3 regions of the Streptomyces sp. NBC_00457 genome follow, and region 2 is predicted to be linked to each of the others. Evidence: riboswitches for the same ligand, from Rfam matches in the RefSeq annotation. Region 2 holds a riboswitch; each other region holds the start of a gene.
The links. Region 2 has a riboswitch for cyclic di-AMP ahead of OG828_RS21185 (transglycosylase SLT domain-containing protein). Riboswitches for the same ligand answer to the same signal wherever they lie in the genome.
Positions count from the first base shown of each region.

Region 1: linked by a shared signal. The riboswitch ahead of OG828_RS26465 (M23 family metallopeptidase) and the one ahead of OG828_RS21185 (transglycosylase SLT domain-containing protein) in region 2 are both predicted to bind cyclic di-AMP.
Region 3: linked by a shared signal. The riboswitch ahead of OG828_RS08220 (LysM peptidoglycan-binding domain-containing M23 family metallopeptidase) and the one ahead of OG828_RS21185 (transglycosylase SLT domain-containing protein) in region 2 are both predicted to bind cyclic di-AMP.

Region 1 covers NZ_CP107905.1:5,802,193-5,805,461, forward strand. Annotated here, with positions in the region: gene OG828_RS26445 (alginate lyase family protein) at 1-113, shown strand, start outside; tRNA gene OG828_RS26450 (tRNA-Met) at 169-245, shown strand; gene OG828_RS26455 (hypothetical protein) at 480-1,118, shown strand; gene OG828_RS26460 (hypothetical protein) at 1,240-1,548, shown strand; cyclic di-AMP (ydaO/yuaA leader) riboswitch at 1,773-1,930, shown strand; gene OG828_RS26465 (M23 family metallopeptidase) at 1,942-2,985, shown strand.
Region 2 covers NZ_CP107905.1:4,697,419-4,700,687, forward strand. Annotated here, with positions in the region: gene OG828_RS21180 (CocE/NonD family hydrolase) at 1-1,550, shown strand, start outside; cyclic di-AMP (ydaO/yuaA leader) riboswitch at 1,825-1,998, shown strand; gene OG828_RS21185 (transglycosylase SLT domain-containing protein) at 2,002-2,484, shown strand; gene OG828_RS21190 (HAD family hydrolase) at 2,488-3,269, opposite strand, start outside.
Region 3 covers NZ_CP107905.1:1,765,516-1,768,784, forward strand. Annotated here, with positions in the region: gene OG828_RS08215 (SGNH/GDSL hydrolase family protein) at 1-637, opposite strand, end outside; gene OG828_RS08220 (LysM peptidoglycan-binding domain-containing M23 family metallopeptidase) at 872-1,843, opposite strand; cyclic di-AMP (ydaO/yuaA leader) riboswitch at 1,846-2,011, opposite strand; gene OG828_RS08225 (alpha-galactosidase) at 2,308-3,269, opposite strand, start outside.

The DNA of each region.
Region 1 (3,269 bases), 1.1 Mb from region 2:
ACGTCACCGTCCCCGCCGCCCGCACACTCGCCGAGCGCACCCGCCCGGCCGGTACCGACGGGCTCTTCGTCGCCTGGGAGACGCTCACCCACGCGCGCAAACCCGCAGGGTGAATCAACGTGTGGTCATGGGTGTCCCGCGGATGGCGTAGACTAGTGAACACAACGACGCGGGGTGGAGCAGCTCGGTAGCTCGCTGGGCTCATAACCCAGAGGTCGCAGGTTCAAATCCTGTCCCCGCTACCAAAAATGCAGTTCAAGAGGCTCTTCGGATTTGTCCGAAGAGCCTCTTGCTGTGTTCGGGACTGTCCAAAGGTCCGCCTGATTCTGGCGAGGATGCCCCGAGGTTCACGCTGGGGAGGGTCCCCTCCTGAGGCTCTGCTTGCTGCCCGGCGCGGGGCGTTCACACGGCTGTCCGGCGGAGCCGGGGAATGCGAACAACTGCCCTACATGTCACCGGTTGTGGTGATCGTCGTGCGAATGGCGGTGAAACTGCTGCCAACGCCCGAGCAGGCGTCGGCCCTTCAGGCGACCCTGCATGCCTGCAACCGGGCAGCCACATACGCCTCGCAGGTTGCCTTCGCCAAGAACCTCAAGGACCGCAACCGCCTGCAGAAAGAGGTGTACACGACTCTGAAGGCCAACCTGCGGGCCGGGAACCTCGGCCCGCCCACCTCCAGGCGGCACCGCAAGGCTGTCAGTACTCCGATGTTCTTCCGCCCGGAGGCGGCCCAGCCGTTCGACGACCGTTGCCTGTCCTGGCAGTACGACGCACGCACCGTCTCCATCTGGACCGTGGACGGGCGGATGAGGGGTATCCGCTTCGCCTGTTCGCCCGACCAGCTCAAGATCCTTGTGGCCTGCCGCAGGGGCGAGAGCGATCTCGTCCGGCGTGGCGGGAAGTGGTTCCTGATCGCCACCTGCGACATTCCGGATCCCGAGGAGTACGAGCCGGTCGGCTGGATCGGCGTGGACCGGGGCATCGTGAACCTGGCCACCACCTCCTCGGCCTGTCCGGCGACGGACCGGCCCAGTTCGTCAGCCGCCTCCAGGCGACCTTGTTCTCGTGGTTCCGGGCGCACCCGGTCGGCGACCGTGCGCTGGGCGGGCTGCTGGTGATGGACGAGGCGCAGAACTTCGTGCCGTCCGGTGCGGCGAATCCGAGTACGGAGAGCACGGTCGAACTCATCCGCCAGATACGGAAATACGGACTCGGGATGGTCCTCAATACGGACTCGGGATGGTCCTCGCCTCGCAGACGCCCAGGGGGATCCACAATCAGGCGCTGGGCAACACGGTGAACCAGTTCATCGGCCGCCTTACCGTTCCCGCTCAGATCAACGCCGTCGAGACCATGGCGGAGGCGCGCAACGCGACCCTCGACAACCTCGGTGGTCTTCGGAGCGGCCAGTTCAACGCCGCGACCGAGGGGACCGGCTTCAGCAAGACCGAGGTGCCTATCTGCCTCAGTCACCACGATGTGCCGCTCACGGAGGACGAGATCGTCGAGCGCGCGCGCCGCGGGCTCGATCGTCGTCACCCCGCGTGAGTGGACGGCCTCGTTCCGGTAACAACTGACGCAACGTCAGAACTGATGTGACTGCTGAGTTGCTGCCGCGGCGTGGTCAACTCGCCCGATTTTCACCGGTCATGGCCTGTACGTCCTGCGCAAAAACGTTAACGATCAAGCGGAACCGCTTGGAATCCGGCCCCCGCGTCTATTAACGTTCGATAACGCAGCGCGGTCGTCCCAGCCGTCACAAGAGTCGGCTCCGTGCGCACGCGCCGAATTCCGCAAGGGAACCGGGGAACCACCACCTTGGGGTGAATCGCGCGGATGCCACCGTGGAAGCACGGAGGGTATACGCGCGTAGGAGACCTTCCTGCTCCGAACCCGTCAGCTAACCCGGTAGGCGAGAAGGAAGGAAAGGAGTACGCCTACGTGGCGTCCAACCGGCCTGCCCCCGAGGCCCCCTTCGTGCCGAGTCAGCGCGAGCCCGACACCTTTGTGTACAGCGGCTTCCGCACCGACGACGAGGGCCCGCTGGAGGAGTGGAACCCCACCGAGGAGTCCATTCGTCCCATACGTGGCCGGCACCGCGTCAGCAAGCAGCGCAACGGTGCATTCGCCCGTAGCTCCACGGTTCTCGGCGTCGGCGTCATAGCCGCCGTCGGCGCGGGCGGTATGGCCAGCGCCAACACCGGCAAGCCGCCGGTGTCCATCTCCCTGCCCGACCTGCCGTCCGTGGGCTCGATCATCTCGGACGACGCCGCCGAGGACTCGGCGGACACCGCGACCGCGCTCAGCACTGTCAGCGTGGCCTCCACCGAGAGCGAGCAGTCCGCCGCCGACGCCGGTGAGACGCTGCGCTCCCGGATCCTCGCCCAGGCCGAGCGGCAGCAGGACCAGGTCGACAGCAAGGCCGCGCAGGCCGTGCAGGCCGCCGCGCAGAAGGAGGCCGCCGAAGCGGCCGCCAAGGCGGAGCAGGAGGCCAAGGCCAAGGCCGCCGCCGCGAAGAAGAAGGCGGAGGAGGAGGCCGCGGCCAAGGCGGAGGCCGAGCGGCTCGCCCAGCTGGCCAAGCAGTTCGCGCTGCCGACCTCCTCGTACACCATCACCTCGACCTTCGGTCAGGCCGGTTCCCTCTGGTCCTCCGGCTACCACACCGGCCTCGACTTCGCCGCCCCCACCGGCACGCTCATCAAGGCCATCCACAGCGGCACGATCACCGAGGCCGGCTGGGACGGCTCCTACGGCTACAAGACCGTCCTCACCCTCGACGACGGCACCGAGCTCTGGTACGCCCACCAGTCCTCGATCAGCGTCAGCGTCGGCCAGAAGGTAGCCACCGGCGACGTCATCGGCCGCGTCGGCGCCACCGGCAACGTCACCGGCGCCCACCTCCACCTCGAGGTCCACACCGGCAGCTCCGACAGCGGCGGCATCGACCCGATGGCCTGGCTGCGAAGCAAGGGGCTGAACCCCTGAGGTAGGGCTCTGCGGCGGGGGCTGTCGGACCGCCCGCCGCCGTCTGGGCTGCGGGCATTCGCATGGGCGGTCTCGGCCGCGGGCATTCGCGCGGCCTGGGGCGGTGCCCACCCGGCAGGCGGCGCTGCGTCGTCGTCCAGTCAAGCTGCGAGCATTCGTGCCGCAGGGTCGGCGCCCACCCGGCAGGCGGCGCTGCGTCGTCGTCCTGCCAAGCTGCGGGCATTCGTGCCGCCTAGGGCGGCACGGGTGGGCGCAGGCGGCGCCCCGTCAGCGCCGGGCTGCGT
Region 2 (3,269 bases):
CGACGGACGATCGCTATGACAACGACGTGCACTACGTGGGAGGTTCCGTCCTCGCAGTGGACATGCACGCCCGGGCCGCCACCCTGCTCGCCTTCGCCTCTCGGCCGCCCGATCCGCGGTACGCCGGCGAGGCCTGGCGCGAGATGTGGGTCGAGCGCCTGGAGGCTGTCCAGCCGCTCATCCACACCTGGCTCACCCACCAGACCCGAGACCGGTACTGGCGCCACGGCAGCGTCTGCGAGGACTACGGCGCGATCAAGGCGGCCGTCCTCGCGGTGGGCGGCTGGCACGACCCGTACCGCGACACCGTGCTGCGGCTCGTCGAGCACCTCCCGCCCGATCGCGTACGAGGACTGATCGGCCCCTGGTCGCACCAGTACCCCGATCGCGGCCTGCCACCCGGCCCGGCGATCGGCTTCCTCCAGGAGACGCTGCACTGGTGGGACCACTGGCTCAAGGGCAAGGGGGAACTCCCCGAGCCCCTGCTGCGCGCCTACGTCACCGACTCCCACCACCCCGCCACGGTGTACGGCACCCTGCCCGGCCGCTGGGTCGGCGAGCCCGCGTGGCCCTCCCCTAACGTGACGACAGTGACGTACGCCTGTCAGGGCGCCCCCGTCCTCGTACGGTCGCCGATGCACACCGGGGTCGACGCCGGCCGCTTCCTTCCCATCGGCAACGACGCCGACCTGCCGCCGGACCAGCGGGAGGAGGACGCGCGGTCGGTGTGCTTCGAGTTTCCGGTGGCCGAGGAGACGTGGGTGCTGGGGCGGGCGCGGGTGGGGCTGCGGGTGACTGCTCAGGCGCCGCGGGGGCAGATCGTGGCGAGGGTGTGTGACGTAGCGCCGGACGGCTCGTCGACCCTGGTCACGCGTGGAGCGCTGAACCTCTCGGCACGAGCGGGCCGCGACCGGACCGTGTCGTGGACGCCGGGCACCACCGAAGAGGTGACCTTCGAGCTGAATGCCATCGGCCATGTCTTCCCGCCCGGCCACCGCATCCGGCTCGCCGTCTCCTCCGCGTACTGGCCGTGGATCTGGCCGCAGCCCGAGTCCGCGGCGGGCTTCACCCTGGACCCGGCGGGCTGCTTCCTCGAACTGCCCGTACGGAAGCGCGAATTCGACTGGAATATCCGTTTCGAGGAGCCCGAGCAGGCCGAGCCGCTGGGCGTCAACTTCCCCGCCACGCTCGACGAGCCGCGCCCCGAGCGCCTGGTGGTGCGGGACGTCACGAGCGGCGTGTGGCGCCTTGAGGTCGACCCGAGGTACGGCGGCACGCGCGTCCACCCCGACGGGCTGGAGTGCACCGAGGACGCGCTGGAGACGTACGCGATCGACGAGGCGGATCCGCTGTCGGCCCGCACCCGCTCGGACTGGTCGATCCGGCTGCACCGCCCGGAACAGGGCTGGGACACCACGGTCCGCACCCGATCGGAGATCAGCTGCGACGGGGACCACTTCACCACCTCCGACGAGGTGATCTGCACGGAGGGCGGCCAGGTGGTCTTCCATCGGACCTGGGAGAAGCGCATCCCGCGAACGGCCGGTTAATAAAGCCCTCTTGAGCTGATTGCCCGTTTTGCCGCGCTTGCGATCACGCGTGATGTGACTCACGTCCCGGCCTGCACAGAAAACACACAGGCACCCGTCGATCCGCCTTCCGTCATGGCGAGTTGGGCTTGGCGAGTGCAAAGGATCAAGCGGCACATTCGCCGCACACCAAGGTCAATAGGTGCGATGTGTGAATCCGGTACTTGTTTCGGACATGTGCTCTCGCATACGTTCCCGGCCTGTCGGGCGGACGCCGAATCCTGCCACCGCCCGAACGACCCATTGACCGACTCACCGCACGGCAGGAGCGGGGGACCCAGGTAAGCCGCCGGACCGGACACCGCACCGGGACGGCTCGGGGTGAAGCCATGCCCAGCACGAGGGTGTGGCCGGGCACCTCCCAGCCCGAACCCGACAGCTCACCTCGCAGGCGCCGGAGAGGAACTTCGCCATGGCTGCAGCCGGTAAGCACCGCCGAACCAGAACCGCTCGCATCACCCGCGCCATCGCCGTCGCCGGCACCGGCGTCGCCGTCCTCGCGCTGCCGGTCATCGGCGCGACCAGCGCCTCGGCGGCCACCCCGACCGTGGCCACCGCCACCTCGCTGGGCTACTCAGACACCCTCGACGGCTGGATCCGGGCGTCCCTCCAGGTGATGGCGCAGAACGGCATCCCCGGGTCGTACGACGGCATCTACCGCAACATCATGCGGGAGTCCTCGGGCAACCCGGCCGCCATCAACAACTGGGACTCCAACGCCGCCGCGGGCACCCCGTCGAAGGGCCTCCTCCAGGTCATCGACCCGACCTTCCAGGCGTACCACGTGGCCGGCACCAAGTTCGACCCGTACGACCCGGTCGCGAACATCACCGCCGCCTGCAACTACGCGTTCCAGCGGTACGGCTCGATCGACAACGTCTTCGGCGCGTACTGAGAACTACCCCGTCGGGAAGAGACGTTCCGGGAAGAGACGTTCGAGGACGACGGCGATGCCGTCGTCCTCGTTCGACAAGGTGATCTCGTCGGCCACCGCCTTGAGTTCGGGATGGGCGTTGGCCATGGCGACGCCGTGCGCCGCCCAGTCGAACATGGGGATGTCGTTGGGCATGTCCCCGAAGGCGATGGTCTGCCCCGGTCCCAGCCCCAGATGCTCGGCGGCCAGCGCGAGACCGGTCGCCTTGGTCACTCCGATTGGCTGGAGTTCGACGGTCCCGGGTCCCGACATGGTGACCGTCGCGAGGGAACCCACCACCGCGCGCGCCGTCGCCGCCAACTCGTCGTCGGACAGGGCGGGATGACGCAGCAGCACCTTGCTGATGGGCGCGCACCACAGGTCGTCGCGGCGCCCCACGCGTACGGCGGGCAAGGTCGGGTGCGGCATCAGATACCCCGGTTCGATGAGCGTGAGCCCGTCGACGCCGTCCTGGTCGACGGCGGCGTACACCTGCCCGATCTCCGCCTCGATCTTGCCGAGCGCTGTCTCGGCCAGCTCCCGGTCCAGCGTGACGGACCACAGCAGACGGTCCGCGCCGGCGTCGTACACCTGCGCGCCCTGTCCGCACACCGCGAGCCCCCCGCTGCCGAGGATGTCGAGCAACGGCCGCACCCTCGGGGCCGGCCGCCCCGTCACCACCAGGTGCCGGGCGCCGAACGCCGTCACCTGCGCAAGCGCGGCGAGCGACCGGTCGGAGAGCGTGTCGTCGCCCCGGAGCAGGGTGC
Region 3 (3,269 bases), 2.9 Mb from region 2:
CCTCGAGGGTGCCGCGCGGCGGCAGCGGGGGCCAGGGCTGCTCGGGGTCGGCCGGGATCTCCAGGCCGAGGACCTGGCCGGCGCGCAGCGCCACGCGCGTGTGCCCCTCGGCCGAGAGGTGGAGCCGGTCGCCGTCCCAGGCCCGCCGGTCCTGAATGGCCTTCAGGGACCACAGGTCGAGCACCGGGCAGCCGTACCGGTCGGCGATGGCCCGGACATGTCCGTTGTAGGTGGCGATCTTGCCGCGCAGATGCTTCAGCACCGGGACGCGCCGGGTGTCGAAGCCGGTCGTCACCATGACGGTGCCGACGGCCGAGGTGAGTTGCACGATCGCCCGCTCGAAGCGCTCGGCGACCTCGTCGGGGTCGGTTCCGGGCCGGAGGATGTCGTTGCCGCCCGCGCAGAACGAGACCAGGTCCGGGGCGAGTCGGACGGCCCGGGGGAGTTGGTCGGCCACGATCTGGTCGAGGAGTTTGCCGCGCACGGCAAGGTTGGTGTACTCGAAGTCGCCCTCCGGCCGCCGGTCCGCGAGCAGTACCGCGAATCGGTCGGCCCAGCCGACGAACGCCCCGTCGGGGCCGGGGTCGCCGACGCCCTCGGTGAAGCTGTCCCCCAGCGCCACGTACGACCCGATCACTGATCTGATGTCATTCTTCGAATCGTCTGCCACATCGGCCCATGATTCACCTTCCGATGTGAGCTACGCGACCGTAGGAAGGGGTTGACGGACGGTGAGATAAGCCACTCCTAAAGTGTTCGCCAATTCAGGAATACGTCCCGACCGGGATTCCCGCACGGCCGACACCGAAGGCCGGACCCGGGGATCGGGGTCCGGCCTTCGGTGGCGTGGGGGCGGCTTAGGCGCCGGGTGTCAGCCGACGGAGACGCCCTTCGAGCGGAGGTAGGCGACGGGGTCGACGTCCGAGCCGTAGTCCGGGGTCGTGCGGATCTCGAAGTGCAGGTGCGGTCCGGTCGAGTTGCCGGTCGAGCCGGAGAGGCCTATCTGCTGGCCCGCGGCCACGCTCTGGCCGCTGGAGACGGAGAGCGAGGACAGGTGGGCGTACTGCGCGTAGTGGCCGTCGGCCAGCTTGATGACGACCTCGTTGCCGTACGCGCCGCCCCAGCCCGCGGAGACGACCGTGCCCGCGCCGACGGCCTTGAGCGGAGTGCCGGTCGGGGCGGCGAAGTCGACGCCGGTGTGGTAGCCGCTGGACCACATGCTGCCCGACATGCGGTACGGGGTACCGATACTGGCACCGGCCACGGGGAGGGAGAAGCCGCTAGCCGTGCTCGTGGTGTCGGAGGACTGGGTGGTCGCCGTGTTCGAGGACGACTTCGACGAACCAGAAGAAGACGCACCAGAAGCAGATGAATCAGAAGAACCGGACGACTTCGGCGAAGAAGCGGATGATGAAGGCGAATCAGACGAAGAGGACGACGACTTGGAAGAACCGGTCGTGGCCTTCTTGCCGATCGAGAGCTTCAGGCCGGGGTGGATCAGCGCCGGGTCGGAGCCGACGGCCTCCCGGTTGTCCGCATAGAGCTTCTTCCAGCCACCGCTGACATTCTGCTCGTCGGCGATCTTGGAGAGGTAGTCACCGGCCCTCACCGAATAGGTCCGCACACCCGAACTCTTCGCGGCGGCGGTCTTCTCGGCGGCCTTCTTTTCAGTCTGCGGAACCGACTGAACAGCCTTTTCCGAAACCGACTTTGCGGGAGCGGCGTGCGCTCCGGTGGCCCCCAGGAGCGGGAGGGCGAGCGCGGCGCCACCGGTTCCGGCGACGGCGATCGAGCGAGTGAAGCGCTGACTCTTGGGACGGCGGTGCTTACCCTTCGCGGGCATGACGAATTCCTCTCCGGCGCCTACGAGGTGAGCTGTCGGGTGCGGACTGGAGATGTCCGGCCGCGCGGTGGCGACTTAACCCCTAGCCGTTCCGGAGACCGGAACAGGCGTTGTACCAGTGGGTCCCCCGCTCCTGCCGTTCACGGGTGAGTTGAGCGGTCTCCGGGCGGCGGCAGGATTGGGCGTCCGTCCGGATTGGTGGCGAACGTAAGCGACCAAGACGCAAAGGGACAAGCAAGAGGTTCCATGGTTGTGCGTTTCTCTTGATCCCTTGTGAGAAAACCCAGTCACCCTCCGTGAATTCCGCCCCTGTCGGCGGATTCAATCCCCTGGAAAAACACGTGAATTACGTGAACATGACGGACAACGCTCGGTCACGAATATGACGCTGCTCACGCAGCTTCACCCCAGGAGGCTTTATTCCAGACCGAGTTGGAATGAAGATCCTAATTCGGACAGATCACTCAGATGCGACGCAGGCGGAGAACTGTCGCATCGAGGTCACCACGCAGCCCCGTGCGCAACCCGTGATGCAGCAAAACCGCACCCCGGTGAACTTCGCCCGTTTCGCGGCATTCATACGACGCTGTCGGGTCGAGGCCGCGCAGCCGCAGCGCCGGAACGGGCTCGCCGTAACGCTGCGCCTCGAGCCAGGCGAGGACGACGGTCTCGTCGCCGAGCACGTACTGCACCGCACTCAGCCCGCCCTGCGGCGGCCGCAGCCGGTACAGGTCGCCGCGCTGCACGAGGGGCCGGATCTCCTTGTACAGACCCACCCAGTTCCGGGCCTCGGCCAGCTCGTCGTCCGTCCACTCGGTGAGGTCACCGCCGACCCCGAGCACCCCGGCCATGGCGCTCACGAACCGGAAGCGCAGCGAGCTGACCCGGCCGTTGAGCATGGCGTTCGGGCTGTCGGTGACCCAGGCCGCCATCACGCGCGCGGGGTGGACCTGGCTGAAGCCGTGCTGGATGGCGAGCCGGTCGAGCGGGTCGGTGTTGTCCGAGGTCCACACCTGATCCGTACGGCTCATGATCCCGAGGTCGATCCGGCCGCCGCCGCCCGAGCAGGACTCGAAGGCGACGCCGGGGTGCGCGTCCCGCAGGCGGTCCAACAGGCCGTACAGCGCACGCACATGGTCGACCCACAACCGCTGCGGATACGCCTCTCCCGGCCAGCCCGCATCGGTGAAGCAGCGATTGAAGTCCCACTTCACATAGTCGATCGGGGCACTGGAGAGGAGCATGTCGAGCCGCTCCCAGAGGTACTCCTGAACGTCCTCGCGGGCGAGGTTCAGTACGAGCTGATTGCGGAATTCCGTCCGCTTGCGCCCGGTTTGATGCTGCACCCATTCAGGGTGGGCGCGATACAGATCGCTGTCCGGATTGACCATTTCGGGCTCGACCCAGATACCGAATTGCATACCGA